2 regions of the Klenkia sp. AC732 genome follow, and region 2 is predicted to be linked to the other one. Evidence: predicted binding sites of a transcription regulator. Region 2 holds the regulator's gene; the other holds the start of a gene.

Region 1 (14,807 bases), on a different contig from region 2:
ACCCGCTCGAAGAGGGCGTCGTCGCCGTGGACCGGGACACCCCACTCCTCATCGTGGTAGGCCACGTAGTCCGGCGTGCTGGTCGCCCAGGCGCAACGCTGCAGCTCCACCCGACCGAGGCTAGCGTCGCCGGTCATGCGCATCCTCGTGACCGGCGGCGCCGGCTTCATCGGCCAGCACGTCGTCGCCGCCCACCTCGAGGCCGGGCACGAGGTGCGGGTGCTCGACGCCCTGCTGCCGGCCGTGCACCCCGCCTACCCCGACGGCCCGCCCGGCCTGGACGGCGTGGAACTGGTCGTCGGCGACGTCCGGGACGCCGCGACCGTGGACCGGGTGCTGGCCGGCGTGGACGCGGTCAACCACCAGGCGGCCATGGTCGGCCTGGGCATCGACGTCCAGGACATGCCGCTCTACGCCGGCATCAACGACCTGGGGACGGCGGTGCTGCTGGCCGGCATGGCACGGGCCGACGTCGGGCAGCTGGTCTTCGCCAGCTCGATGGTCGTCTACGGAGAGGGCCGCTACGAGTGCCCCGACCACGGTGTCGTCCCGGCGGCGCCGCGGCGCAAGGCCGACCTGGACGCCGGGACCTTCGACCCGCCGTGCCCGCACTGCGGACGGCAACTGGCCTGGGGCCGGGTCGGTGAGGAGACTCCGCCGGACCCGCGCAACACCTACGCCGCCACGAAGCTGGCCCAGGAGCACCTGTCCTCGGCGTGGGCCCGCTCGACCGGTGGCACCGCGGTCGGGCTGAGGTACCACAACGTCTACGGCCCGCACATGCCCCGGGACACCTTCTACGCGGGCGTGGCCTCGATCTTCCGGTCCTCCCTGGAGTCGGGGAAGCCGCCGCAGGTGTACGAGGACGGCGGCCAGATGCGCGACTTCGTGCACGTCACCGATGTCGCCCAGGCCAACCTCCGCGCCTGGGAGCACCCTCCGGCCGAGTCGACTCTGCGGGTCTACAACGTCGCCAGCGGCGTGCCGCACACCGTCGGGGACATGGCGCAGGCCCTGGCCGAGGCCTTCGGCGGTCCCGATGCCGAGGTCACGGGGCAGTACCGCATCGGCGACGTCCGGCACGTCGTCGCCAGCCCGTCCCGCGCCGAGGAGGAGCTGGGGTACTCGGCCGCCGTGGCGTTCGAGGACGGCATGCGCGAGTTCGCCACGGCCCCGCTGCGGGCCGCCCCCCAGCAGCCCTGATCCGCCCCGGGGGCGTTTCCGCGGAAACGCCCCCGGGTCCTGTCGGACCCTCGTGCCACGCTCTTCCCAGGTGTTCGAACACGTGTTCGAACGAGGAGAGGTGGTCGGTCGTGCCGATGTCGGAGCAGCCCGTGGTGGACGCGATGAACTGCGCCACCGACGACCCGCCGGACGGTGCCCTCGCGCTGCCCGAGCTGGCCGGTCGCCTGTGTGCCGGTGCCGTGGCCATCTCGGCGTCCACGGCGGCTTGGCTGCTGCTGGTCGCGGAGTTCGACCGCAGGGAGGGGTGGGCCGTCCCCGGCGTCACCTCGTGCGCGCACTGGCTGTCCTGGCAGTGCGGCATCGCCCCCGGCACGGCGCGGGACCACGTCCGGCTGGCCCGCGCACTGCCCGGTCTGCCCCGGGTCACGGCCGACCTGGGCGCCGGACGGATCTCCTACGCGAAGGCCCGGGCCATCGCCCGGGTGGCCGACGCCGACAGCGAGCCGGCGTTGCTGGAGCTGGCGAGGAACTGCACGGCCGCCCAGCTCGACCGCGTGGTCGCCGGCTGGCGGCGCGCCGACACCGCCGCGACCGAGGCCGCCCGCGCCCAGGCCGAGGACGCCCGCTCCCTCGCCCGGGCTGCCACGGTCAGGGCCGGCGGCACCGACGACGAGGGCGCCGAGGCAGGCCGGGCCGCAGCCGCGGCGGTGTGGACCTCGTGGTGGCCCGACGGTGCCGATCCCGACCGCACCCCGGCGCGGTGGGAGCAGCGGCTGGACTGGACCGACGAGGGCGACGGCAGCGTCACCGTCCGGCTGCGCCTGGCCGCGGAGGACGCCGCCGAGGTCATCGCGGCCGTCGAGCACCGGGCCGAGGTGCTGACCCGCCGGGATCGGTCCGCCCGCCGAGCGGAGGGCGGCGGCGACCGGGTCGTCCCGCTCCGCTGGGCCGAGTGGTCGGCCGGGCAGGACCTGGTCGACGGTGGCGCCCCGGGTCGCCGCGAGGCCGCCGCACTCCGCCGCGCCCGGGTCACCGTCGCCCGCACGGCGGCACTGCTGGACCTCGTGCGAGCGGGCGCGGTGGCGGCGGACCGCCAGCCCACCGACCCGGCGCGCCGGGAGGTGCTCGTCCGGGTCGACGCCGCCGTGCTCGCCGACGACACCGCGGCCGGACAGGCGGTCCTGGACGGAGTGGCCTCGCTCAGCCCGGCGCAGGCCCGCCGGCTGGCGTGCGACGCCGCCGTCACCACGGTGCTCGTCGACCACGGCCAGGTCCTGGCGGCGGGCCGCAGCCGCAGGTACGCCAGCGCAGCACAACGCCGCGCGCTGTTGGTCCGCGACGGCGGGTGCGTGCGTCCCGGGTGCACCGAGACCCGGCCCGAACGACTGCACGCCCACCACCTGGTGTCCTGGCTGGCCGGCGGCCGCACGGACGTCGACAACCTGGTCCTGCTCTGCGACCGGTGCCACGGGCTGGTCCACGACCTCGACCTGCTGCTGCACCGGGACGACGGGCAGCTGGTCGTCCGCACCACGGAGGGGACGGCCGTGTGGACCCAGCTGACACCGGCGGGAGAGGACCCGGGGCCGCCGGTCGACCTGCCCTCGTCCTGGCGCGCCAACGGGGAGCGCCTGGACCTGCGACACACCGTCGGTGTCGTCCTGGACCACCGTGCCGTCCTCCGCCGGCAGCGCCGGGCCGAGCGGTCCTCAGCGTCGACCGCGGACGCGGCCTGACCGGCCCGCGACGGACGCCCTCGGGCGATGGGCCTCAGGCGACGGGTGCGGCCAGCGGCTCGGGGTCTGCGGTGCGGGTGCGGCGGGTCGCCAGCACGCAGCCGACGAGCACCAGCGGCAGCCCGACGGCGATGCCGAGGGTGAACGGCTCCCCCAGCAGCCACACCCCGAGCAGCACGGCCACCGCCGGGTTGACGAACGTGATGACCAGCGCACGCTGTGGGCCGACCTTACGGATCAGCTGGAAGAACAGCGCGAGGGCCAGCGCGGTGCACACGACCCCGAGGCCGGCAACCGCCAGCAAGGCGTCGGCCGAGGCGTCGCGGACCTGGTCCAGCCGGGGCAGCGCGAAGGGCGCGTAGACGACGGTGGTGATCGACAGGGCCACCGCGCTGGCCGCCACCCCGTTCACCTGGGACAGCTGCCGGCTGATGATCAACGGCGCCGTGCCGTAACCGATCACGGTGAGGACGACGGCGCCGATGGCCAGCAGCTGCGCGCCGGCGACGTCCAGCCCCAGCAGCGCCGCGATGCCGAGCACCCCGAGCACCATGCCGCCGATCCGCACCGGCGACAGCCGCTCCTCCTCCCCCAGCAGCCGGGCGGCCAGCGCGGCCACGAACGGCACCGTGGCGACCAGCAGCCCGGTGAGGGAGGAGGACAGCGACTGCTCGGCGATGGAGAGCAGCAGCCAGGGCCCGGTCATCTCCAGCACGGTGAAGGCCAGCAGCGGCTTCCAGTGGCGGGCGATCCCGCGCAGGTGGCCGCGGGCGACCACCCAGGGCAGCAGGATCACCGCGCCGAGCACGCACCGGCCGAACACGACGACGACCGGGTCCAGCTCCCCCACGGCCACCTTGATCAACAGGTACGGCACGCCCCAGACGACCGACATGGTGACGAACAGCGCCCAGCCCCGACGACTCACCGCGACATCATGGCCCGCCGCGGGGCCGCCGACCGCAGCCGAGGCTGCCGACGTCCGCAGGTTCCCTGCCAACCGCGGCGGTCACCACTCGGTGCGGACGGTCACCTCGATGCCGATCGCCAGGACCGCGCCCAGCGCGAGCCACAGCCGGCGCCGGCGGGCCGGGAGGAACGCCGTCGCGGTGAGCACCCAGACGTAGAACGGCAGCCAGATGCGCTCGGTCTCCCCGCGGACCAGACCGGTGGCGTCGCTGGCCAGGATGCCGACCAGCGCCGCGAGCGGGAGCAACGCGAGCCGGTGCCGGCGCAGCGCGGCCAGCCCGGCGATCGCGGCCGGGCCCAGGGCGAGGGCGGCGGCGGCCAGGTTGGAGAACAGGAAGAACCCCAGCGGCCGGTTGGCGTAGGAGGGGCCGGAACGGACCCGGTCACCGGCGGCGTGGAAGCCGTCCAGCCACCAGTAGCCGCCCACCGCATAGGCGACGACGACCAGGACCACCCCGGCGGCGCCCACCCCCAGGACCCGCACGACGCCGCCCCAGCCCAGCTCACGCCGGTGCACCAGCACCACGACGAGCGCGACCAGGCCCAGGGCGGTGAGTCCGAAGCTCAGGAAGAGGGCGAGACCCAGCAGCAGTCCACCGACCAGCGCCCGGACGTCACGACGCCACCCCGGGCCCGCGGTGGCCGCCGTCGCCAGTCCGGCGACTCCCCATGCGGCCACCCCGGCGAACAGCGCGTCGGCGCTGGTGGCCACCCACAACGCGATCGGCGCCAGCACCAGGAAAGGCGCGACCACCCGGGCGCGCGCCTCGTCGGCGACCGCACGCACGGTCAGCAGCACCGCGGGGACGGCGAGCGCCCCGCCGACGATGCACAACGCCGCGTCCCAGCCCAGGCCGTCCAGCCCGAGCCGGTCCAGCAGCACGAAGGACAGCAGCGCACCCGGCGGGTGACCGGCGACGTGCGTCGTCCACGGATCGGCCGAGTCGGCGGGCACCGAGGCGGTGAACGTGGACAGGAACTCCCCGATGGACCCGACGCGGGGGACGTCGTGGGGGTACTCGTAGCGCACTGCCAGCGGCTCGGGCAGCCGGTGCCAGCCGCTGGACAGCGCCAGCGCCACGGCCCACCCGCCCGAGGCGACCGCGGACCCGGCCAGCAGCGCCCCGAACCGCGCCCGGGTCGCCAGCGCCGGGCCCCACAGCACCCCGGCCAGTGCCACCGCGGCCGGCAGCAGCACCCGGGGCGTGAGGACGACGTCCCACCCGCCGCGCAGCACGTAGCCGCCGAGCAGGTGCAGCACGGTGCCGCCCTCGGCCAGCCGGCGGCCGATCGTGGCCATCAGCCAGACGAAGCCGGCGGCGGCGAGCACGGCGGCCACCGGGAGCCAGCGTCGGAGCGGGGAGGTCGGCGGGGCGCTGCTCATCGAGTCGGAGCGTAGGTGCCGAGGACGAGCGCGGCCGGTCGGGCGCGGTTACCGTCCACGGGTGCCTGACGTCGTCTTCCCCTGCCTGGACGAGGCCGGGGCGCTCCCCTGGGTCCTCACCCGCCTCCCCGAGGGCTACCGGGCCATCGTCGCCGACAACGGCTCGACCGACGGCTCCGCGCAGATCGCCGCCGACCACGGCGCGACCGTCGTGCACGTCCCCCAGCGCGGCTTCGGCGCGGCCGCGCACGCCGGGCTGGAGGCCGCCACCGACGACGTCGTCTGCTTCTGCGACGCCGACGCCTCGATGGACCCCGCCCAGCTGCCCCTCGTCGCGGACCCGGTGCTGGCCGGCGACGCCGACCTGGTGCTCGGCCGGCGCCGACCCAGCTCGCGCGGCGCCTGGCCGGTGCACGCCCGGGTCGCCAACACCGCCCTCAGCGTCATGATGCGCCGCCGGACCGGCCTGCGGCTGCACGACCTGGGCCCGATGCGCGCGGCCCGCCGCACCGACCTGCTCGCCCTGGGCATCACCGACCGGCGCTTCGGCTACCCGCTGGAGATGGTCACGCGGGCCTCGGACGCCGACTGGCGCGTCCTGGAGGTCGACGTCGACTACCACCCCCGCGCCGAGGGCACGAAGTCCAAGGTCACCGGCACCCTGCTCGGCACGGTCAAGACGATCAAGGACATGAGCGGGGTGCTGAACCGGTGAGGCAGCTGCTGGTCATCACCAAGGCCCCGGTCCCCGGGAGGAGCAAGACCCGGCTGACCCCGCCGTGCACCCCGCTGCAGGCCAGCACCATCGCCGAGGCCGCGGTCGGGGACACCCTCGACGTCGTCCGGGCCACCCCGGTCGACCGCCGCGTCGTCGCCCTCGACGGTGCACCGGGCGGACTGGACCTCAGCGGCTGCGTCGTCGTCCCCCAGGTCGAGGGTGACCTGGGCACCCGGCTGGCCGCGGCGTTCGCCGGTGCCATGGCCGGCCCGGACGGCGCCGTCCCCACGCTGCTGGTCGGCATGGACACCCCGCAGATCAGCCCCGAGCTGCTGACGTCGTGCCTGGACGCGCTCGTCGACGCCGGCCCCGGGACCGCCGCGCTGGGCATCGCGCCGGACGGCGGGTGGTGGGCCCTGGGCGTGCACTCCCCCGACGCCGCCGCGGTGCTGCCCGACGTCCCGATGTCCCGGGAGGACACCGCGGTCAACACCCGGGCGGCGCTCGAGGCCGCCGGGCTGCGGGTGCTGGACCTGCCCGTGCTCACCGACGTGGACCACTTCCCGGACGCACTGGCCGTCGCCGAGCTGTGCCCGGAGGGGAGCCGGATGCGCCGGGTCGTCGCCGAGGTGGCCGCCGCGCTCCCCCAGGACTGACCCGTCCGGCGGGCGGTCTCGGCACGAACCCCGGGCGGACTCCAGCACCGGGTCCGGACTGCCGATGACCCTGTGCACCACTCCCCCCGAGAGGACGTCCGTGACCCGACCGCTGGACCGCGTCCTCGGCGCCCGCCTGCCCGACCCGCCCGACGCGCTGCGCCGCGGGCCGTTCCGCGAGGGCTCCTTCCCCAGTCCGCTGCACACCGAGCGGCGGGCGTCCCGGGTGGGCGTCTGGCTCGGCAGCGGGTTCGTCGTCTGCTTCCTGACCGGGCTGATCAGCCACTGGGTGCAGCAGCCCCCGAGCTGGTTCGTCTGGCCGGCCTCGCCGGTGTGGCTGTACCGCGTCACCCAGGGCACGCACGTCATGGTCGGGCTGGCACTCGTCCCGCTGCTGCTGGTCAAGCTGTGGACGGTCTACCCCAAGCTCTTCAGCTGGCCTCCGGCCCGCACACCCGCGCAGGTGGTGGCCCGGGTGTCGGTGCTGGTGCTGGTCGGCGCCGCGGTCTTCCAGCTGCTGACCGGCCTGCTCAACATCAGCCAGTGGTACCCGTTCGGCTTCTCCTTCCGGGCCGCGCACTACTGGACCGGCTGGATCGCGGTCGGTGCGGTGCTCACCCACGTCGGGGCCTTCGCCCCGCAGATCGCGCGCGGCCTGGCCCGCCGGGGGACGGCGGCCGCGGACGGCGAGGAGGACGGCGAGGAGGACGGCGAGGAGGACGGCGCCGTCAGCCGGCGGGCGTTCGTCGCAGCGGCCGTGCTGGGCACCGGCGCCGTAGCGCTCACCCAGTGGGGCCAGACGATCTCCCCGCTCGCCCAGGTGTCGGTGCTCGCCCCGCGCATCCCCGGCTACGGCCCGCAGGGGCTGCCGGTCAACCAGACCGGCGCCGGTGCCGGGGTCACCGAGACCGCCGTCGACCCTGCCTGGCGGCTCGTCGTCGAGGGCCCGACGCGGCTGGAGCTGACGTTGGCGGACCTGCAGGCGTTCCCGCAGCACACCGAGCGGCTGCCGATCGCGTGCGTCGAGGGCTGGAGCTCGGACGCGGACTGGACCGGCCCCCGGCTCCGGGACGTCCTCGACGCCGCCGGCCTCGACCGCGGCACCGTCGTGCACGTCGAGTCGTTGCAGACCGGGGGCTCCTACCGGGTCTCCACGGTCGCCGGACCGCACTCGGCCAGCGCGAAGACGCTGCTGGCGCTGCGGCTGAACGGCCAGGAGCTCGCCCTGGACCACGGCTACCCGGTGCGCCTGATCGCCCCCAACCGGCCCGGCGCGATGCAGACCAAGTGGCTGGCCCGGATCGCACCGGGCGCTGCGGGGGTCGGCTCGTGACGGCTCCGTGGTGGCGCTGGCTGTTCCTGGCGCCCGGTCTGGCCGCCGTCGCCTTCGGGGCCTACGGCCTGCTCACCGCCGGCGGGGCCATCCCGCTGGGCTCCTGGCTGACCTGGTTCGTCGGCGGGGCCCTGGTGCACGACCTGGTGATCGCCCCGGTGTGGATCGGTCTGGGCTGGGTGGCCGCCCGCGTGCTCCCCCGTCCGGCGCGTGGCCCGGTCGTGGTGGGCGCCGCGGTCAGCGGCTCGCTGACCCTGGTCGCACTGCCGTTCGTGCTGGGCATCGGTGGCGACCCCGGCGACGGCTCGTTCCTGCCCCGCGACTACGGGCAGACGCTGCTCGTCGTCGTCGGCGTGGTGCTGGCCGTCACCGCCGTGTGGGCGGTGCTGGCCGTCCGCGCTCAGGCCGGGCGCGTCTCCGCGTAGCGGGCGAACCGCTTCAGCGACAGCCGCACCCCGGCGACGAACCCGGGCTTCACCAGCGGCCAGCCCAGCCGGCCGAGCGCGCCCAGCGGCAGGTCCAGCGTCTCCACCCACACGAAGGTCGACCCGGTTCCACGCGGGCGGACCTGGAAGCTGCCGGTCCCGCGGACGACTCGGCCGGTGTGCACGACGTCCACCGCGTGCGGGGCGTCCCAGCTGGTGATCGTCATCTCGTCCAGGACGCCCAGCCGGCGGCCACCGGGCAGCGGGATGCCGGTGGTGGCCTCGATCCGGCCGCCCACGCCCTGCGCCGCGCCGTCCACGGTGCGGACGTCGGTCAGCAGCATCCACTCGCCCTGCGTCGTCCAGTCCACCAGGGCCGCGAACACCTGCTCCGGCGGTGCGTCGACGTCCACGGTCTCGACCAGCTCAGGCACGGGGTTGCTCCTCGGTCTCGGGGGCGGTCTCGGGTGCGGTGTCGGCCGAGGGCACGACCGACGCCCCAGCCTGCGGGTTCTCGGGCGGCGGCGCAGCGTGGGCACCGGCCGGGACCGGACCGGCCTCCAGCTCGGCGATCCGCACGTCGCGCTCGTCGATGGTCTGGGCCAGCTGGTCCAGCAGCCAGTCGACCTCGGTCATCCGGTAGCCGCGCACGGCCACCGACACCCGCAGTGCCCGGACGTCGTCCCCGACCACCGGGCGGTCGTCGGGCAGCTCCACCGGGGAGCGGTCCAACTCGGCCGGGGGCTGGGTCTCCCCGCGCCCGAGCAGCACCGCGGCACCCAGGAAGAGCAGGCCTCCCACGAGCAGCAGCCCGACCACGAAGACGACGAAGGACACCACCGCCGGGCTCAGCCCTCGGTCGGCGCGGGCTCGCCGCTGGGCTGCCCCGCGGCCTCCCGCTCGGCCTCGGCCTGCTGGATGACCCGGACGGCCTCGGCGACGTCGTCGGTGACGGTGATCAGGTCCAGGTCCTTCGGCGAGACGGTGCCGGCCTCGACCAGGGTGCTGCGGATCCAGTCCAGCAGGCCCGACCAGTACGCCGTCCCGAACAGGATCACCGGGAACTTCGTGACCTTGGTGGTCTGCACCAGGGTGAGGGCCTCGAAGAGCTCGTCGAGGGTGCCGAAGCCGCCGGGCAGGATCACGAACGCCTGGGCGTACTTCACGAACATGGTCTTGCGCACGAAGAAGTAGCGGAAGGCGATGCCGACGTCGACCCACTCGTTGAGCTCCTGCTCGAACGGCAGCTCGATGCCCAGCCCCACCGACATCCCGCCGGCCTCGCAGGCGCCCTTGTTGGCCGCCTCCATCGCGCCCGGGCCACCGCCGGTGATGACGGCGTACCCCGCGTCGGCCAGCGCGGCACCCAGCTCGACGCCCGCGGCGTAGAACGGGTCCTCGGGCTCGGTGCGGGCACTGCCGAACACGCTCACCGCGCGCGGCAGGTCGGCCAGCAGACCGAAGCCCTCGACGAACTCGGCCTGGATCCGCAGCACGCGCCACGGGTCGGCGTGGACCCAGTCCGACGGGCCGCGGGAGTCCAGCAGCCGCTGGTCGGTGGTGGTGCCCTCCTGGCGCGGGTCGGGCTCGCCGCCGCGCAGCTGGACGGGGCCGCGGGTGCGGGCCCGTCGGGTGCCGTTGTCGCTCATGTGCTGCTCCCCGTGAGGTAGGCGACGAGTGCGTCCTCGGCCGGCTGCAGCCGGTCGACGACGACGTGCTCGTCGCGGGTGTGGGCCTGCTGCGGGTCCCCGGGGCCGTAGTTGAGCGCCGGGATGCCGAAGGCGGCGAAGCGGGCGACGTCGGTCCAGCCCAGCTTCGCCCGGGCCGGGCGGCCGACCGCGGCGACGAAGGCCGCGGCGGCCGGCTCGGACAGCCCCGGCAGCGCGCCCCCGCTCATGTCGGTGACCTCCAGGGTGACCCCGGCGGCCAGCGCCTCGGCGAAGACCTCGCGGACGTGCGCCTCGGCGTCGTCCTCGTCGCGGTCGGGGGCGAACCGGAAGTTCACCGTCACCCGGCACTCGTCGGGGACGACGTTGCCGGCGACTCCGCCCTCGATGCCGACCGCGTTGAGGCCCTCGTGGAAGGACAGCCCGTCGATGTCGACCTCGCGGGCCTCGTAGCCGGCCAGCGTGGCCAGGATCGAGGAGGCGCCGTGGATGGCGTTGCTGCCCAGCCAGCTGCGCGCGCTGTGCGCCCGGCGCCCCGGCACGGTGAGGACGACGCGCATGGTGCCCTGGCAGCCGCCCTCGACGTCGCCGTCGGTGGGCTCGAGCAGGATCGCCAGGTCGCCGTACAGCCAGCCGCGCCGCTCCCGGGCGACCCGGCCGAGGCCGTTCTTGACGGCCTCGACCTCCTCGTTGTCGTAGAAGACGAAGGTGACGTCGTGCGCCAGGCGCTCCTGGTCGGCGGGGGCACCGAAGAGCCCGGCCAGCCGCAGCATCACCGCGTCCCCGGCCTTCATGTCGCTGGTGCCGCAGCCCAGGAGGTGCTCGACGCCGTCGACGGTCTCCAGCCGGCTGGGCACGTTGTCCGCGATCGGCACGGTGTCCAGGTGGCCGGCCAGCACGATCCGGGTGTCCCGGCCCAGGTCGGTGCGGGCCAGCACGTTGTTGCCGATCCGCTCGACCTCCAGCCCGCCCAGCGCCCGCAGCGCGGCCTCGACGGCATCGGCGAGCGGGCCCTCGCTGCCCGAGACCGACGGGGTGTCGACCAGGGCGCGGGTCACCGCGAGCACGTCGGCGGTCAGGTCCAGGGGCGGGGCGGTCACGCCCGCAGCCTACGGAGGGTGCGCCGGTAGCCTCGGCAGCCGTGACCACTCCCGGAGCCACCGCCGTCGGACTCGCCACCGTGACCACCGCAGGCGTCGTCCTGGACACCTGGTACCCGGCGCCCGAGCTGGGCTCGGCCGGCACGACCGGCACCGAGCCGCTGGGCACCCTGGAGGTCGAGGCCGCGCTGGGCAGCGAGTTCGGCTCGCTGGTCCGCTTCGACGACGCCCGCGGCGTGGAGGTGGTCGGCGTCCGGACGACGATCGCCGACCTGTCCGCCGCCCCCGTCGACGCCCACGACGTCTACCTGCGCCTGCACCTTCTGTCCGCCCGCCTGGTCCGCCCGCACGGGCTCAACCTCGACGGCCAGTTCGGCCTGCTCGCCAACGTCGCCTGGACGTCGGCCGGCCCGGTCGAGGCCGCCGACTGGACCCCGGTGCGGGCCGCGAAGCTGCGCGCCGCGCACGGCCACGTCACCGTCACCCACGTCGACAAGTTCCCCCGGATGGTCGACTACGTGCTGCCCACCGGCGTGCGCATCGGCGACGCCGACCGGGTCCGCCTGGGCGCACACCTGGCCGAGGGCACCACCGTCATGCACGAGGGCTTCGTGAACTTCAACGCCGGCACGCTGGGCGCCTCGATGGTCGAGGGCCGCATCTCCGCCGGCGTCGTCGTCGGCGCGGACTCCGACATCGGCGGCGGCGCCTCGATCATGGGGACCCTGTCCGGCGGTGGGAAGCAGGTCGTCTCGATCGGCGCGGGGTGTCTGCTCGGCGCCAACGCCGGTGTCGGCATCTCCCTGGGTGACCGCTCCGTCGTCGAGGCCGGCTGCTACGTCACCGCCGGGTCGCGCGTCACGCTCCCCGACGGCTCGGTGGTCAAGGCCGTGACGCTGTCCGGTCAGCCGGGACTGCTCTTCCGCCGGAACTCGGTGTCCGGCGCGCTGGAGGCCCTGCCCCGGGACGGCGACTGGGGTGCGCTGAACGCCGCCCTGCACGCCAACTGAGGACTCAGGTGAGCCCGGCCGGTTCGGCGGCCGGGGCGTCCAGGTGCTCCAGCAGCGCGGCGACGAACTCCTGCGGGCGCTCGACGTGCGGTGCGTGCCCGACGTCGGGCAGCACGACCTCCCGGTAGGAGCCGCCGCTGGCGGCGTAGCGGTCCAGCACGGCGCGGGTCTGGGACACCATCGGCTGGGCCGGGAACGCCTCGGCGCCCGGCCAGCCGGGCACCGCGCCGAGCTGGCCCAGGAACGCCAGGTCGAAGGCGGAGGTGTCGCTGACGACCTGGTCGGCGTCCCCCCGCACCCACAGCACCGGCGGCTTGACCGCGAGCTCGGTGATGCCCGAGACGTCGAGCACCGTGGGCGCCATCGTGTTCAGCACCCCGCGGCCGCCGGGTGCCGCACCGGGCCAGGCGTCGGTGGGGGTCGCGTCGCCCGGGTAGTGGTCCGGGCCCGTCCGGGTGGTGAGCATCGAGGTGACGAAGACGTCCTCGAGCGCCGGGTCCAGCGGCAGGCTGCCCGGCGCGACGTAGAAGGTGCGCAGGATCGAGCGCGGGCTGGTCGGTGCGTCGGCGGTGCGGTCCCCGGCGGCCAGGGCGGCGACGAAGTCCGGGTTGGCGGCCCCGCCGCCGGAGCCGGTGCCGTCCTCGTGCACCCGCTGCCCCTCCAGGCCCGTCGTGCCGCCGAAGCCGTAGGGCGACACCGGCGCGACCAGCGCCACCGAGGCGACCCGTCCGGGTGCGTCGACCAGGTGCTGCAGGACGACGCCACCGCCCATGCTCCAGCCCACCAGGTGCACCCGCTCCAGTCCCAGCTCCTCCACCAGCGCGGCCAGGTCCTCGGACCAGTCACGCACCCCGCGGGTGGCATCCACCGGCTCGGGATCGGTGCCGCCGTAGCCGCGCAGGTCGACCGCCAGCACCCGGCGCCCGGCCTCGTGCAGCGCCAGCAGCGGCTGCTGCCAGAACAGCGACGAGCTGACGTTGCCGTGCACGAGGAGCACGGCCTCGCCACCGGCCCGTGGGTCGACGCCCTCGGCGTGCAGCACCTGCTGGGTCAGCCGTGGGGTCTCGACCAGCGTGGCGGCGACGCCGGGCAGCAGTCCGTCGGTCATCGTGGCGCGTCCTGTCCGTGGGTGTGGTGCGGGGCGGCGGGTGTGGTCGGGGACACCGTAGCCAGCCCGGCCGGGTCCCGGGTCCCTCCCGTGCGCCGACCTACCCTGAGCGGGATGACCAGCGCACGGGCCCGCCCCCGACCGGCCCGCAAGTGCCGCAGCACCGGCCGGATGGCCGGGCTGTGGGCCCCGCTGGTGGTCGTGCTCGTCGCCGTCGTCGGGCTGGCCTGGGACACCGACAGCCAGGGGGTCCCGGCCGTGTCCGGACGCTGCACGATCGCCGACTCCGCACTCACCACGACCACCGAGGTCGCCGCCAACGCCGCCACCATCGCCGCCGTCGCCCGGTCCCGGGGCCTGCCCGAACGGGCCACCGTGATCGCCCTGGCCACCGCGCAGCAGGAGTCCCGGATCCGGAACCTGGCCTACGGCGACCGCGACTCCCTCGGGCTCTTCCAGCAGCGGCCCTCGCAGGGCTGGGGCACCGAGGCCGAGGTGCAGGACCCGGTCTACTCGACCGGGGAGTTCCTCGACGGCCTGGTCGAGGTGGACGGCTGGGAGACCGGCCGGCTCACCGAGGTGGCCCAGGCGGTCCAGCGCTCCGGCTTCCCCGAGGCCTACCAGCAGCACGAGGAGATGGCCCAGACGCTCGCCGCTGCCCTGCTGTCGACGTCCCCGGCGCGGTTGTCGTGCACCTTCAGCCCCCCTGACGCCGCCGGGCCGGTCGACGACCGCGCGGCTGCCGTCGCCGACGTCGTCGCCCGCGAGGCCGGGACGCCGAGCGTGCAGCCCGGAGGCGTCGTCTCGGTCGGCGCGGCAGGCTGGCCGGAGGCGACCTGGGCGGTCGCGCACGCCGAGCGGCTGCAGCTCACCCAGGTCCGCATCGCCGACTGGACCTGGACGCCGGGAGACGGCTGGGCGCAGACCGGTGAGGACGCCGGCTCGCTGCTGCTGCAGCTCGCCGTCTGAGACCGCTCAGGCGGTGAGGCGCTCCACCGCGGCGTCGACCCGCTCGTCGGTGGCGGTCAGTGCCATCCGGACGTGCCGCTCCCCCGCAGGGCCGTAGAACGCACCGGGCGCCACGACGATCCCGAGGCCGGCGAGCCGGTCGACGGTCGCCCAGCAGTCCTCGTCGCGGGTGACCCACAGGTACAGCCCGGCCTCGGAGTGGTCCACCCGGTAGCCGGCCGCGGTCACGGCGGCGCGCAGCCGGTCGCGGCGGGCGCCGTAGCGGGACCGGGCCAGCTCGACGTGCGCGTCGTCGGCCAGCGCCGCGGCCATCGCGGCCTGCACGGGGGTGGGCACCAGCAGGCCCAGGTGCCGACGGACCTCCCAGGCCCGCTGTACCAGGGCCGGGTCGCCGGACAGCAGCCCCGCCCGGTAGCCCGCCGCGGTGGACTGCTTGGACAGCGAGTGCACGGCCAGCAGGCCCTCGTGGGAGTCCCCCGCGATCGCGGGGTGCAGCACCGAGCGCGGCTGCACGTCCCAGCCCAGCTCGACGTAGCACTCGTCGGCG
Region 2 (14,807 bases):
GGCGATCCGGGTGCCGGCGGGGGCGTGCTCGGCGAGGTGGGCGGCGACGAGCCGGCCGACGAAGCTGCTCGCGCCGTAGAGGACGACGTCGTGTGCGCGGGTCATCGCCCCATCCTCGCCCGGCGCGCGGACCGGCACCCGTCGGCACCGTCCCCTACCCGTGGTCCCCGACGCCCACCCTCCGCGTGGGTGGCGGGCGACCGGGTAGGGGTCGATCGGACGCGCGGCGCCGGTCGACGGCCCCAGCCCCGGGCAGCTCCCGACCGTGTCGAGCCGCGTCCAGCACACGAGGAGGCCCCTGATGAAGGCCGTCGTCTACCGCGGACCGCACACCGTCGCCGTCGAGGAACGACCGGACCCCACGGTCCAGTCCCCCACCGATGCGGTCGTGCGGCTCACGACCACGAACATCTGCGGCTCGGACCTGCACATGTACGAGGGCCGCACCTCCGTCGAGGAGGGCAAGGTCCTGGGGCACGAGAACACCGGCGTCGTCGAGGCCGTCGGCGACGGCGTCGACCGCATCCGGGTCGGCGACCGGGTGTCGGTGCCGTTCAACATCGCCTGCGGCACCTGTCGCAACTGCCAGACCGGGTGGACGTCGTTCTGCCTGCGTGCGAACCCCACCGAGGGCATGGACGGCGCCGCGTACGGCTACGCCAACATGGGGCCCTACGACGGCGGGCAGGCCGAGTTCCTGCGCGTGCCCTGGGCCGACGTCAACCTGCTCACCCTGCCGCCGGGCACCGAGCACGAGAACGACTTCACGATGCTGTCCGACGTGTTCCCCACCGGCTGGCACGGCGTCGAGCTGTCCGGCTTCCAGGTCGGGGACCGGGTGGCCGTCTTCGGCGGTGGGCCGGTCGGGCTGATGGCCGCACACAGCGCCGTCATCCGAGGAGCCTCGGAGGTGTTCCTGGTCGACAAGGAGCCCGACCGGCTGCGGCTGGCGGAGGGCTTCGGCGCGACGGCGGTCGACTTCTCCGCCGGTGACCCGGTGCAGCAGCTGCTGGAGGCCACCGGCGGGCGCGGGGTGGACCGCGGCGTCGAGGCCGTGGGCTACCAGGCGCACGACGGCACCGGGGAGGAGCACCCCGAGCTGGTGCTGGACAACCTCACCCAGGTCGTCCGGGCCACCGGCGGCATCGGCGTCGTCGGGGTCTACATGCCCTCCGACCCCGGCGCCAGCAGCGACCTGGCCAAGGAGGGCCGCATCCCCTGGCAGTACGGCACCTTCTTCACCAAGGGCCAGTCGATGGGCACCGGGCAGGCCCCGGTGAAGCGGTACAACCGGCAGCTGCGCGACCTGATCATCGCCGGGAAGGCCAACCCCGGGGCGATCGTCAGCCACGAGCTCCCGCTGGACCAGGCCGTCGAGGGGTACCAGCACTTCGACGCCCGGGACGAGGGCTGGACCAAGGTGCTGCTCAAGCCCTGACCGGGCCTGCCCGCAGCGGTGCCCGGGTGGACTCCCCACCCGGGCACCTCACCGGCGCAGGTCGAGCACCTGGTGGTCCCAGCCCAGTGCGGTGACGCCGACCGGCTCCCATCCCGTCCGGCGGGCCAGCTCCTCCAGTCCGGCGACCGTCCGCGGTGGGCGGCCGGTCACCGCCAGCATGGCGACGGCGTGCTCAGCCGCGGCCTCTGGACCCCCCGGGCCGGTCAAGGTGAGCACGTCCACCACGAGGGCCCGGTCGGAGCGGCAGGCGAGCACGCGGAGCAGCTCGAGCACCTCGTCGTCGGTGCGGTGCGCGGTGTCCAGGGCACTGACTGCGAGGTCCGACCGGTCGGGCGCGGTGTCCGACACCGGGAGGTCGGCGACCTCGCAGGTCAGCACCCGCACCGCCGTCGCCGAGCCGGTCAGCGCCGCCTCCGGCAGAGCCTCGCGGTCGGCAGCTGCGCGTAGCAGCACTGCGGCACCCGGGCCGCCGACGACGACGGTCGAGGCCGACGTCCAGGCCGGCAGGTCGGGCACGCCACCAGCGACGAAGGCGAACCCGCCCGCCGCGGCAGCGCGGTCGGCGTACAGCCCGGCGTCGGCGTCCAGCTGCTCAGCGGCTGCGGCTCCGTGCACCTGTGCCCACGCCGACGTCCCCGCCGGGACCCCGTCGGACAGCCGGAGGACGGCGGCCAGCACCCGGGCGTCCCAGCCGGACCCGAACAGCTCCTGGCGGAGGTGGTCGTCGTCGAGCAGCTGCGCGCCCACCGGTCCCAACGACAGCCCGCTCGGGCCGGCGACGACCACCCCGTCGACGGCGAGCTGCGCGGCCACCACCCCGAGCGCCGGGGCGTCCAGCCCGAGCCGGGAGGCCAACTCGGCGACCGGTACGGGGGTGTCGGTGAGCGTGTCGAGCAGCCCGGTCCGGACGGCGATCCGGGTGGTGGCCCACGGCAGTGGGCTCAGCAGCGTCTCGACGTCGACCGCGGTTGCGTCGGGGGTCGCCTCCACCTGGGCGTGCCAGTACCCGGTGACGTCGAGGTGGTCCCGGGGAACGTGCCGCTCCACGCGCAGCCACCGGCGCAGCGGCAGCAGCGACCGGCTCTCCCCTGCCGCCCACACGTACGGGACGCCCGGCCACCACGTCACGTCGCGGACCGCGTCGGCGAGCCGGGAGGGCGCCCGGTCCGGGGTGGTCAGCCAGGTCAGCGTGTCCCCGTCCCGGACGGCGAGCGGCTGACGGGCCGCCGGGTCCCCGACCTCGACGACCACCTGCACCGGGACGTCGAGCGGGCGCTCGTCCAGGTACCGGCCGATCGCGGGCAGCGCCGTCTCGTCCCCGGCCAGCAGCACCCAGTCGACGCCGTCGGGCATGACGAGGGAGGACTTCGGCTCGGCGAACCACAACGGGTCGCCACGGCTCGCGGTCCGCGCCCAGGCCTGGGCCGGCCCGTCGCCGTGCAGCACGAAGTCCAGGTCGAGCTCCTGGGTGAGCCGGTCGAAGCGGCGGGGCGTGTAGTCCCGGGCCTGCCGGTGCTCGGCGGTCGGCCAGTCGATGCTGCGGGCCCGCTGCACCGGCAGGACGGCGGCGATGTCGCCGTCGGCGGCGAAGACCAGCTTCACGTGGTCGTCGAAGGACTCGGTGACGAAGCCGGGCAGCTCGAGCCCCTCGTGCACGAAGGGCCCCAGCTGCTGGCCCGCGACGGTCACCCGCCGCATCCGCGGGGTGACGTCGACGGCGCGCACGACGTGGACACGCCGGAGCACCAACGGGTGGGTGCGCAACGCGTGGTGGGCCATGCCGGTCAGCCGAACTGGGCCTGCACGACGTCGAGCAGGTCCATCGTGGCGTACCAGTCGGCCCGGTTCGCCGTCGCGGGCAGGTCGTACACCGAGCCCTCCTGGAAGGCCGGCAGCGCGGCGAAGACCGGGTCGGCGGCCAGGGACTCCGCGGTGACGGTGTCGGCCTGGAAGCCGAGCACGAAGACCGTCGGAGCGGTGACGACGACGCCGACCTGCTCGCGGGACAACTCGAAGGAGTCCCCCGAGCCGTAGGTCTGGAAGTCGGGGTTGTCGGCGATGACCGGCGCGGGCTCGAGGCCCACCTCGGCCAGGGTCTGCGGCAGCTGGGCGTCCTCGGGGATCGAGTACGGGGTGCCGTCGGCGAGCATCAGCAGGTAGCCGACCGGGGTGGCCGGCAGGTCGATGGCGTCGCGGACCTCGGCGACCTTCTCGTCGTAGGCGTCCAGCAGCTCCTGCTCGGCGTCGGGGACGCCCAGGACGTCGGTGGCCAGGTGGTCCAGCTGGCCCTGCCAGGTGGTGAGGTCGGCACTGACCAGGACGGTGGGCGCGACCTGGCTGAGCTGGCCGTACACCTGCTCGGCCTGCACGGCCGGGAAGCCCTGGCCGCCCCCGATGATCAGGTCGGGCGCCTCGGCGGCGAGGGCCTCGATGTCGAAGCCGGCGTCGGTCCACGGGATCATCACGGTGCCGTCCTCGGCGGCCTCCTCGGCCCAGGCCTCGGGGAACTCGTCGGTCTGGGTGTTGAGCGGGATCGCGCCGTGCACCGGGACATCGAGGGCGTAGAGGTAGCCGGCCAGCGCGGAGTTCAGCACGACGATCCGCTGCGGATCGGCCGGGACGGTGACCTCGCCCTGGTCGGTGGTGACCACGCGCGTCTCGTCGGCGGCCGCGCTCGGGGCGGTGTCCGCGTCGGCGGAGTCGGAGGACGAGCAGCCGGCCAGCAGCAGGGCGGCGGCACCCAGGGCGGTGAGGGTCAGGGTGGGGCGGGGGCGCGGAGTGGCAGGCATGTGACCTTCTGGTTGGGCGGGCCCCAGGGGGCGGACGACCTGACGTTAGGCTGCCCTAAGTCGACGGGGGTGACGTGTCCGTCGACCAGGACGACACGTCACCGGAGGGCCTGTGCTGTTGACCGAGGTGGGCCGCCGCCGCGCCGCCGACGGGCCCGGCACCGACGACGTCGTCCGGTTCGACGGCCATCCCCCCCACCGGCACGACCGCTCTCAGCTGGTGCACCTGGTGCTGGGCCGCGCGACGCTCGACATCGCCGGAGAGCGGGTGGAGCTGGCCGAGGGTCAGGGGGTCTGGGTACCTGCCGGGGTCGAGCACGCGCTCACCCTGGAAGCCGGTGGGGTCGTGCTCGGGCCTCTGCTGTCCCCTGGTCTGGACCCGCCGTCCGGCGCTCCGCGGCGCGTGGCGGACCCGGGGGTCCGCCGGGTGCTGGTGACCCTGCTGAGCGTCGCACCCCGGGACGGCGACGAGGTGCAGGTGTTCCGCCGGGCCCTGGAGATCGCGTTGGTGGCCGCGACCGGCGAGCAGTTCTCGCTCCGGCTGCCCACCCACCCCGCGGCCCGGGCGATCGCGGCGGACGTGGTCCGGTCGCGCGGCACGCTGGCCCAGCTCGCCGACCGCGAGTTCCTGTCCGCCCGGCAGGTGCAGCGGCTCTTCCTGGACCAGACCGGGCTGTCGTTCGCGACCTGGCGGACCCGGGCCCGGCTCAACGCCGCCATCGCGCGGCTGCGCGCCGGCCGCGGGGTGCCCGCGGCGCTGGACGCCTCCGGGTTCACCACCCGGGAGGGCCTGGTGAAGGCGCTTGCCCGCGAGTGCGGGCTGCCGGCGGGTGAGGTGCTGGCGTACGTCGTGGCACCGGCCGTCACCGGGACCTGACCGGTCCCACCACGCGGCGCACGGCAGCAGCAGACCGCGGAGGTCACCGGATCCCTCGACGACCTCGGCCCGACGGACCCCGCCGATCGCACGGCCTCGTCATCCTGACCCGCGCACGACAGCGCCCCCGGTCCCGCAGTCGCGGGACCGGGGGCGCCGGTCGATCAGGAGGTCAGCTGCAGCCGCTGGTGGATCCGCAGCCCTCGCAGACGTAGCAGCTGCCGGCCGGGCGCATCTTCGTGCCGCAGGTCATGCACAGCGGCGCGTCGGTGGCAGTCCCGGTGACCAGCTCGAGCAGCTCGGCCGAGGAGTGGGCCTCCTTGATCGAGGTGGGGGCCTTGGCGGCGGGCGCCTCGACCTTGGCGACCTCGGTCGGCGCGGAGCCGCGCAGCGCCTCCAGGTCGACCTCCTCCTCCACCGAGGTGGTGGAGGCCGAGCCGTAGCCCGACACCTGCGCGGCGCGCTCCTCGGCGGTGAAGATGCCCAGGTTGGCGCGCTTCTCGACGGACAGGTGGTCCAGCGCCAGGCGACGGAAGATGTAGTCCATCACCGACTGGGCGATCCGGATGTCCGGGTCGTCGGTCATGCCGGCGGGCTCGAAGCGCATGTTGGTGAACTTGGAGATGTAGGTCTCCAGGGGCACACCGTGCTGCAGCGCCAGCGAGATGCCGATCGAGAAGGCGTCCATGACGCCGGCCAGGGTCGAGCCCTGCTTGCCCAGCTTGAGGAAGACCTCGCCCAGGCTGCCGTCCTCGTACATGCCGGCGGTCATGTAGCCCTCGGCCCCGGCGACGGAGAACGAGGTCGTGACGCTGGTCCGCTTCTTGGGCAGGCGCTTGCGCACCGGGTGGGCCATGGTCGCGGCGACCGGGGCGGCCACCTCGGCGACCTCGGCCTTGGTGCCGTCGTTCTTGCCCTTGCCCCCGGACAGCGGCTGGCCGACCTTGCAGTTGTCGCGGTAGATCGCGAGGGCCTTGATGCCGAGCTTCCAGCCCTGGAAGTAGATGTTCTCGACGTCCTCGATGGTCGCCGACTCGGGCATGTTGACCGTCTTGGAGATGGCACCGGAGATGAAGGGCTGGACCGCGGCCATCATCCGGACGTGGCCCATCGGGGAGATGGACCGCTCGCCCATCGCGCAGTCGAAGACCTCGTAGTGCTCGGGGCGCAGCGTGGGGGCGTCGACGACGTGGCCGTGCTCGGCGATGTACTCGACGATCGCCTCGACCTGCTCGTCCTGGTAGCCCAGGCTCTTCAGCGCCCGCGGGACCGTCTGGTTGACGATCTGCATGGAGCCGCCGCCGACCAGCTTCTTGAACTTGACCAGCGAGAAGTCCGGCTCGATGCCGGTCGTGTCGCAGTCCATCATGAAACCGATGGTGCCGGTGGGGGCCAGCACGGAGGCCTGTGCGTTGCGCCAGCCGTTCTCGGCACCGATCGCCAGGCAGTCCTGCCACTGGGCGGTGGCGGCCTTGAGCACGTCGGCGTCGTCGGCGCCGACGGGGCGGATCGCGTCGTTGGCGGCCGAGTGCTTGCGCATGACCCGGGCGTGCGCCGAGGCGTTGCGGGCGTAGCCCTCGTAGGCACCGACGACACCGGCCAGCTCGGCCGAGCGGCGGTAGGCGGTGCCGGTCATCAGCGAGGTGATCGCCGCGGCCAGGGTCTGGCCACCGCGGGAGTCGTAGGCGTGGCCGGTGGCCATCAGCAGCGCGCCGAGGTTGGCGTAGCCGATGCCCAGCTGGCGGTAGGCCCGGGTGGTGTCGCCGATCGGCGCCGTCGGGAAGTCGGCGAAGCAGATCGAGATGTCCATCGCGGTGATGATCAGCTCGACGGAACGGGTGAACCGCTCGGAGTCGAACGTGCCGTCGGCCCGCAGGAACTTCATGAGGTTCAGCGAGGCCAGGTTGCACGAGCTGTTGTCCAGGCTCATGTACTCCGAGCAGGGGTTGGACGCGTTGATCCGCCCGGTCTCGGGGTTGGTGTGCCAGTCGTTGATCGTGTCGTCGTACTGGATGCCCGGGTCGGCGCACTCCCACGCGGCGGTGGTGACCTTGCGGAAGAGCTCCTTGGCGTCGACGGTCTCCAGGACCGAGCCGTCGGTGCGCGAGCGCAGCCCGAACGGGGTGCCGTCCTCGACGGCGCGCATGAACTCCTCGTTCACCCGGACCGAGTTGTTGGCGTTCTGGTACTGGACGCTGGTGATGTCCCGGCCGCCCAGGTCCATGTCGTAGCCGGCGTCGCGCAGCGCGCGGATCTTGTCCTCCTCGCGCGCCTTGGTCTCGACGAACTCCTCGATGTCGGGGTGGTCGATGTCCAGCACGACCATCTTCGCCGCGCGGCGGGTGGCGCCACCGGACTTGATGGTCCCGGCGGAGGCGTCGGCCCCACGCATGAAGGACACCGGGCCCGAGGCCGTGCCACCGGAGGACAGCAGCTCCTGGGAGGAGCGGATGCGGGAGAGGTTCAGGCCGGCACCGGAGCCGCCCTTGAAGATCAGGCCCTCCTCGCGGTACCAGTTGAGGATCGAGTCCATCGTGTCGTCGACGGCGAGGATGAAGCAGGCGCTGACCTGCTGGGGGCTCGAGGTGCCCACGTTGAACCAGACGGGTGAGTTGAAGCTGAACACCTGGTGCAGCAGCATCCAGGTCAGCTCGTGCTCGAAGAGCTCGGCGTCGGACTCGGTCGTGAAGTACCCGTGCTCGCGGCCGGCCTCGGTGTAGGTGAGCACGACCCGGTCGATGAGCTGACGCAGGCTGGTCTCCCGCTGCGGGGTCCCGACGGCGCCACGGAAGTACTTCGTGGTCACGATGTTGGTGGCGTTGATCGACCACTCGGCCGGGAACTCGACGCCGCGCTGCTCGAAGTTGATCGAGCCGTCGCGCCAGTTGGTCATGACGACGTCACGACGCTCCCAGGTCACCTCGTCGTAGGGGTGGACGCCCTCGGTGGTGAAGACCCGGGCGATCTTCAGGCCCTTGCGGTCGGACGCCTTGCTCGCACGCTTGCGGCCGGACGAGATGCGGTCGGTGGTCTCGGTCAAGACTCCCCCTGGGGTCGTGTGGCGCACCGGGGCGGGGCCCCGGGCTGGTGTTCTAGCGGGTGCTGCTGACATTTCGGTGGAGCTGGCGCGCTGCGGTGCTGGTCTCGTGCGTGCAGGTGCTGGCCCGGCGACGGTGCCGGGGCGGACGTGGCGGGGAAGAGGTCCACGTCCGGCGCGGTCAGGAGCCGGGGCCTCCGGCGCCGGGCGGGGCGGCGGCCTCCGGCGACGGGCGGTCGGACGGCGTGGTGGTCCCGGCCGGGTCGTCCGTGCCGACGGCCGGGTCTGCCACGACGGGGTCCGGGACGGCCCGTGGCCGGCCCGTGCCGGGCACGAAGCTCCCGGTGGCGGCGAGCGCGTGCGCCCGCCGCATCTCGGTGATCTCCTTCTCGAAGTCCGCCGCGGAGGTGAAGGAGCGGTAGACGCTCGCGAAGCGCAGGTAGGCGACCTCGTCGAGGTCCCGCAGGGGCCGCAGGATCGCCAGGCCCACCTCGTTGCTGGGCACCTCGGCCGACCCGGTGCAGCGCACCGCGTCCTCGACCTGGGCGGCCAGCACGGCGAGCTGGTCCTCGTCGACCGGGCGGCCCTGGCAGGCCCGTCGCACACCCGCGATGACCTTGGACCGGTTGAAGGGCTCGGTCACCCCCGAGCGCTTGACGACGGCGAGGACGGCCTCCTCGACGGTGGTGAACCGCCGACCGCAGCCGGGGCAGGACCGCCGGCGACGGGTCGTCGCACCCTCGTCGGTCTCCCGGGAGTCGACGACCCGGCTGTCCGGGTTGTGGCAGAACGGGCAGCGCATCGCGGTGTCTCCTCTCGGGTCCGGGCGGGTCGGTGGGGGCGTGTCGGGCAGGTCCTCCGGCAGGTGCCGTGGCACCGTGCCCGGGCGACTCCGCGGGGCGTCTGTGGACGATCCCGGGGACATCCGGTGGACAACCCGGGGGCTTCCTGGGGACAACCCTGTGGATGGAACGACATCTGTGTAACTACTAGATGTTGTGGTGAGAGTAGCCCCGCACCCCTACTGGTGTGCAACCCCTGGTGCGCGTGTCGTCTTCCACCACTACCTGTTGTGGTCGACCCGCCCCGCCAGGCACCCCGACCCCACCTGCACCGCAGCTCGCACAGCACCTGACAGCAGCCCCCGCCGCGGCTGGCGAGAACCGTGGCGGACGTCGGCGCGTCGCGCGCCGGGGCGGTCATCAGGCGAGCCGGTGTGCCCCGGGGACCGACCCCGAGGCCCACGGCGGACGGCACGTGTGACCACCAGGAGACCGACGCCCGGAGGAAGGGCCGGGCCGGGCCGACGGGCCACAGCGCACGCCGGGGCGGGGCGAGGCGTGACGGAAAGAGGCGGGCCTGAGCGAGGCGGCCGGTGCGCGGCGGGTCGGAACGAGGCGGGACGGAGCAGCGGGGCCTGGATCGCAGCCATCCGAGCGCCCTCCTGCGGGGACCCGAGCCGGGCCGAGGACGGCGACGGGACGGACGAGCACCAGTGGCGGGGACGCGTGGAGGTGTGCTCCCAGAGGGAGGCGCAGGCCGCGAGCGTGGGGCAGCCGGGAGCACGGGAGGGCGGGCGACAGGACGTGGTGGTGACCGGGGGCCTCACCTGGCCCGGGACCCGGCTCGTGAGCAGCGCGGCCACGCCCTCGTGACAGCGTCTCCTCCAACCCCGATCGGAGCGCCGACCGGGCGGCGCGCGGGTGCCGGCCGGACTCAGGGGACGAGCAGCACCTGCCCGGGCACGAGGCCCGCACCCTCGAGGTCGTTGGCCGCCCACAGCGCGTCGACGACGCCGCGCGGGTCCTCGTCCGGGGCGATCGCGCTGGCGATCGACCACAGGGTGTCCCCCGGCTGCACCACGACGCTGCTCTCCCCCGCCAGCGCCAGCCCGGGGCCCTGCGGTCCGACGACGGCCGGACCCAGCAGGGCCGCCAGTCCGAGACCGCCCACGAGGACCAGGCCGGCGACGACCCGGCGACCACGGCGGGTCAGTCGCAGGGGTGCGACCGGTTCGTGCTCGACCGACGACCGGGACCCGCGGTCCGACCTGCGGACCGGGAAGGGCAGGACCTCGGCGAGCCGCTCACCGGTCCCGGGAGCCCCACCCGGGGCCGCCTGCTCCGGGAGCTCGACCGGCGACTCCCCGGCCGCCCGGGCCGACCCGACCGCGCGCACCCCGCCCGGGCGGTCCCCCGCGGCGAGCAGGGCGCGGCCGGCCGGGTGGTTGCCGCGGGGAGAGGGAGTGCTGCGCTGCGTGGTGGCCATCGTCATCGCTCCTGGTGGGTCGCCGACGTCGGGGGGAGGTGATCGAACGGGTGTTCGATTCGAACGTCTGTGCGATGTCTACCCGAGGGGTCCGACAAAATCGAGCGGACACGGCGTGTCCTTCGAACACCTGTTTGAACGACGGCGCCGAGGGGGTTACTGTCCGTGTCGATCACGACGGCCACCGTCGCGCCGGGCGGACCCTCACGGGAGCGCCCGGAGGACGGGTGTCCGGCCGTCGGCCAGAGAGCTGCGGGGACGCAGCCGGCGAGGAGGACACGTGGCGGTCGAGGGCACACCGGGCGACGGCGGCACGGCGACGACCAAGCGGTCGACGGCGACGCGGCGGGCCAAGGCGGCCCGCACGCCGGCCACCACCGGGGCCGCCGAGGAGGCGACCGGCGCGTCGGTGCGGGAGTTCCCCGACCGCAGCGAGGCCGGCGACGGCCTGACCCAGCGTCAGCGCCGCGTCCTGGAGGTCATCCGCGACTCGATCGAGCGTCGCGGCTACCCGCCCTCCGTGCGCGAGATCGGGGAGGCCGTGGGCCTGTCCTCGGCGTCCTCGGTGGCCCACCAGCTCTCGGTCCTGCAGAAGAAGGGCTGGCTGCGCCGGGACCCCAACCGGCCGCGCGCCCTGGACGTCCGGCTGCCCGGGGACCACCCCGACGCCGACTCCTCCCCCGCCGCGCTCGCCGGGGCGGGCGCCGGCAGCGGCGTCGACGACCCCAGCGCCCCGGTGCCGACCTACGTCCCCCTCGTCGGCCGGATCGCCGCCGGTGGCCCGGTGCTGGCCGAGCAGGCCGTGGAGGACGTCTTCCCGCTCCCCAAGGAGCTCGTCGGCGAGGGCACGCTCTTCATGCTCAAGGTCACCGGCGAGTCGATGATCGAGGCCGCCATCTGCGACGGCGACTGGGTCGTCGTCCGCCAGCAGGCCACGGCCGAGAACGGCGAGATCGTCGCTGCGATGATCGACGGTGAGGCGACCGTCAAGACCTACAAGCGGCGCGACGGCCACGTGTGGCTGATGCCGCACAACCCGGCCTTCGAGCCCATCCCGGGGGACGACGCCACGGTCCTGGGCCGTGTGGTGACCGTCCTGCGTCGCGTCTGAGGCAGCTGGAGCACCCCCACCGGCCTCGGGTCGGGCGCCTCGACCGGCGTCCGCCCCGTGGCCCAGGAGGTCAACGGCGGCGGAGCTTGCCCGTCGTCCAGACCAGCACCGCCGCGGCGACCGCTGCGATGAGCCCGGCCGTCCAGGGCGACAGGCCGGTGCTGCCGTCCTCGGTCAGGGTCTGCGCGGAGACGGCTGCCGGGCCGGTGGCTGCAGCCGGAGCGAGCGCGCCCACAGCCGGGACGACGGTCACCGCGGCCGGGAGCCCCTCGCCGGAGACCACGAGACTGCGCCCGTCGGCCGCGAACGTGACGGCTTCGCCCTGCGGGGAGTCCGGCAGCGCGACCCGGGCCGGCGGCGTCGCCAGGGCGCCTGCGACGTCGGAACCGGCCAGGGGCCAGACCAGCGCGTCGGTGTAGGTGCGCACCGCCACAGCGGCGCCGTCGGCACTGACCGCGCCGCCGGTCACCATCAGCTGCCCGGCGCGGCCCACCGGGCCGCCCGACGTGCCGGTCAGCTCCAGCGTCAGGTCCCCGACCCGCTCCAGCGCGACGGTAGTGCCGGCGTCGAGGGCCGTGGCGGGGCGGTAGACGCCACTGCTGCCCAGCACCTCCTTGGTCACCAGGTAGGGGGTGCCGTCGGGGGCGAGGAGCAGCGCCTCGGAGTCGTGCGCGCCGTCGGGGTAGGAGAGCCTGAAGACCTCCGCGGCACCGTCGGGGCGCAGCGCGATCAGCGCGACGGTCTCCCGGGTGGCCCGGTTGTCGCCGGTGTCGGCGATCCAGACGGTCCCGTCGGCGGCGAGCGCCATGTCCTCGGGGTCGTAGGGGTCCACGGCGGCCGTGCGCTCGGCGACGACCGCGCAGGCGGCGTCCAGCACGTACACGGTGACGGCGTCCCCGCCGTCGTTCATCGCCAGCGTCGTGTCACCGGAGGTGGCCAGCCCGGAGATCTCCGGCAGGCGCGCATCGGTCACCGAACACGGTGTCGTCGGCTCGCCGTAGGGCGCGACGGTCTCCTCGGCGGCGGCGGTGACGACCTCGCCGGGCGCCTGGGCCAGCCCCGGGGAGAGGAAGGACCCGGGGAGGAAGGGGCCGAGCAGGAGGCCGGCGGCCGCGAGGGTCGCCACCAGGGCCCTCGACCGGCGGACGGGGGCCTCAGACAGTCGGTCGACCGGCTCGGGCACGTACGAAGCGTGACAGGACGATTGCGTCGAGTGCGTGCACCACGCCCAGCAGGACGAGGCCCACAGCCGCCCCGACCACGGCATCGGTGACCCAGTGGAAGTCAAGGGCCACCATGGCCACACCCGTCACAACGGGACCGAAGACGCTGAGCACCCAGAGGCCACGCTGGACCGCTGCGGGGAGACCGGACTCGACCGCCTGCCACCGGGCCACGCCCCACATCAGGACGGCGTTGGCGACGTGCCCCGAGGGGTACGAGGCGCCGTCGCGGTGGAAGAAGGACCCCGGGTAGGCCGGGGCGGTGCGGCCGGTGCCGAACTTGAAGGCGTAGACCACCGCGGTCAGCAGGGCCAGCGCGACCAGCACCCGGAGCAGCGGGACGATCGTCCGCTGCCGGATGCAGGTCCACCCCACCAGCACGGCGAGGACGAGCAGGATGGTGACCCGCCCGCCGGCCTGGGTGAGGACCCACACCGGCCAGTAGAGGACCGAGTCACGCAGCCCCCAGGAGCTGACGACCTCCGAGACCTGCAGGTCCATCCGCTCCAGCGTGCCCCGCGCGAGCAGGTCGACCGTCACGAGCACGGTGACCACGACCGCCAGCCCCACCGACCACCAGGCCGGCCGGCCCACGCCGATGACCGCCGGTCCCCGGGACGGGGCAGCGGCAGGGGCGGTCGTCACCTCGCCACCGTACCGGCAGTTCCGTGACCATCCCGTGACCTCCCCGCCGCCGGGCGACGGCGGGGAGGTGCCGGGGTCAGCCGGTCGCCGTCAGGCGACCGGGGCCACGAACTCGCCCAGGGCGGCGGCGAGGGCGCCGTCGACACGGGCGTGCAACCGGGTGCCCTCGGAGGAGAAGTCCTCGCTGAGGACCTCGCCGTCGCGGTGGACCCGGGCGACCAGGTCACCCCGGTCGAAGGGCACGAGCACGTCGACGTCCACGTCGGGGTGCGGGAGCCGGGCGGCGATGACGTCGCGCAGGGCCGCCATCCCCTCCCCCGTGCGGGCCGAGACCCAGTGCGCACCGGGCAGCGCCTGACGCAGGGTGAGGACGTCGTCCTCGTCCATCGCGTCGATCTTGTTCACCACGATGAGCTCGGGCACCGAGGCCGCGTCGATCTCGGAGAGCACCACGTGCACCGCGTCGATCTGGCCCAGCGGGTCGGGGTCGGAGCCGTCGACGACGTGCACCAGCAGGTCGGCGGCGGCCACCTCCTCCAGCGTCGAGCGGAAGGCGTCGATCAACTGGTGCGGCAGGTGCCGCACGAAGCCCACGGTGTCGGTGAGCGTGTAGTCCCGGCCGTCGGGCGTCTCGGCCCGGCGGACCGTCGGGTCCAGGGTGGCGAAGAGCGCGTCCTGGACCAGGACACCGGCGTCGGTGAGCTGGTTGAGCAGGCTCGACTTCCCGGCGTTGGTGTACCCGGCGATCGCGACCGAGGGGGTCTGGTTGCGGTCCCGGCTGTTGCGCTGCGTGGTCCGGGCGGTCGCCATGCCGGCGATCTCCCGGCGCAGCTTGCTCACCCGGGCCCGGATCCGCCGCCGGTCGGTCTCGATCTTGGTCTCACCGGGACCACGGGTGCCGATGCCGCCACCGCCGGCGACACGACCACCGGCCTGCCGGGACAACGACTCACCCCACCCGCGCAGCCGCGGCAGCATGTACTGCATCTGGGCGAGCTCGACCTGGGCCTTGCCCTCCCGGCTGGAGGCGTGCTGGGCGAAGATGTCCAGGATCAGCGCGGTCCGGTCGACCACCTTGACCTTGAGGATCTTCTCCAGCTGGTTGAGCTGACCGGGGGTCAGCTCGCCGTCGCAGATCACCGTGTCGGCGCCGGTCGCGGCCACGATCTCGCGGATCTCCGCGGCCTTGCCCGAGCCCACGTAGGTGCCGGCGTCGGGCTTGTCCCGGCGCTGGCTGACCGCCTCGAGCACCTCGGAGCCCGCCGTCTGGGCCAGGGCGGCCAGCTCGGCGAGCGACCGGTCGGCGTCGGCGGCCGTCCCCTCGGTCCAGACCCCGACCAGCACGACGCGCTCCAGGCGCAGCTGGCGGTACTCGACCTCGGTGACGTCGGCGAGCTC

What was found. Region 2 encodes LexA, which represses DNA repair genes until DNA is damaged. Its sites were predicted from a motif close to TCGAACANNTGTTCGA; they were not measured.
Region 1: AC0IVP_RS01210 (HNH endonuclease signature motif containing protein) is a predicted target of LexA. The motif match lies at 1,278-1,293, and genes of this name have one in related genera.

What each region holds. Positions count from the first base shown of each region.
Region 1 is NZ_CEEDOS010000002.1:35,059-49,865, reverse strand. It holds gene AC0IVP_RS01220 (DNA-3-methyladenine glycosylase I) at 1-137, opposite strand, end outside; gene AC0IVP_RS01215 (NAD-dependent epimerase/dehydratase family protein) at 136-1,203, shown strand; gene AC0IVP_RS01210 (HNH endonuclease signature motif containing protein) at 1,320-2,921, shown strand; gene AC0IVP_RS01205 (DMT family transporter) at 2,956-3,849, opposite strand; gene AC0IVP_RS01200 (hypothetical protein) at 3,931-5,274, opposite strand; gene AC0IVP_RS01195 (glycosyltransferase family 2 protein) at 5,336-5,989, shown strand; gene AC0IVP_RS01190 (TIGR04282 family arsenosugar biosynthesis glycosyltransferase) at 5,986-6,648, shown strand; gene AC0IVP_RS01185 (molybdopterin-dependent oxidoreductase) at 6,749-7,981, shown strand; gene AC0IVP_RS01180 (hypothetical protein) at 7,978-8,406, shown strand; gene AC0IVP_RS01175 (SRPBCC family protein) at 8,382-8,840, opposite strand; gene AC0IVP_RS01170 (DivIVA domain-containing protein) at 8,833-9,243, opposite strand; gene AC0IVP_RS01165 (LOG family protein) at 9,255-10,055, opposite strand; gene dapE (succinyl-diaminopimelate desuccinylase) at 10,052-11,173, opposite strand; gene dapD (2,3,4,5-tetrahydropyridine-2,6-dicarboxylate N-succinyltransferase) at 11,215-12,183, shown strand; gene AC0IVP_RS01150 (alpha/beta fold hydrolase) at 12,188-13,291, opposite strand; gene AC0IVP_RS01145 (hypothetical protein) at 13,406-14,260, shown strand; gene dapC (succinyldiaminopimelate transaminase) at 14,267-14,807, opposite strand, start outside.
Region 2 is NZ_CEEDOS010000026.1:3,844-18,650, forward strand. It holds gene AC0IVP_RS13570 (saccharopine dehydrogenase family protein) at 1-105, opposite strand, end outside; gene AC0IVP_RS13575 (glutathione-independent formaldehyde dehydrogenase) at 302-1,438, shown strand; gene AC0IVP_RS13580 (siderophore-interacting protein) at 1,487-3,238, opposite strand; gene AC0IVP_RS13585 (ABC transporter substrate-binding protein) at 3,244-4,248, opposite strand; gene AC0IVP_RS13590 (AraC family transcriptional regulator) at 4,361-5,125, shown strand; gene AC0IVP_RS13595 (vitamin B12-dependent ribonucleotide reductase) at 5,298-8,165, opposite strand; gene nrdR (transcriptional regulator NrdR) at 8,344-8,964, opposite strand; gene AC0IVP_RS13605 (LysM peptidoglycan-binding domain-containing protein) at 9,879-10,430, opposite strand; gene lexA (transcriptional repressor LexA) at 10,711-11,541, shown strand; gene AC0IVP_RS13615 (hypothetical protein) at 11,612-12,667, opposite strand; gene AC0IVP_RS13620 (phosphatase PAP2 family protein) at 12,696-13,409, opposite strand; gene hflX (GTPase HflX) at 13,500-14,807, opposite strand, start outside.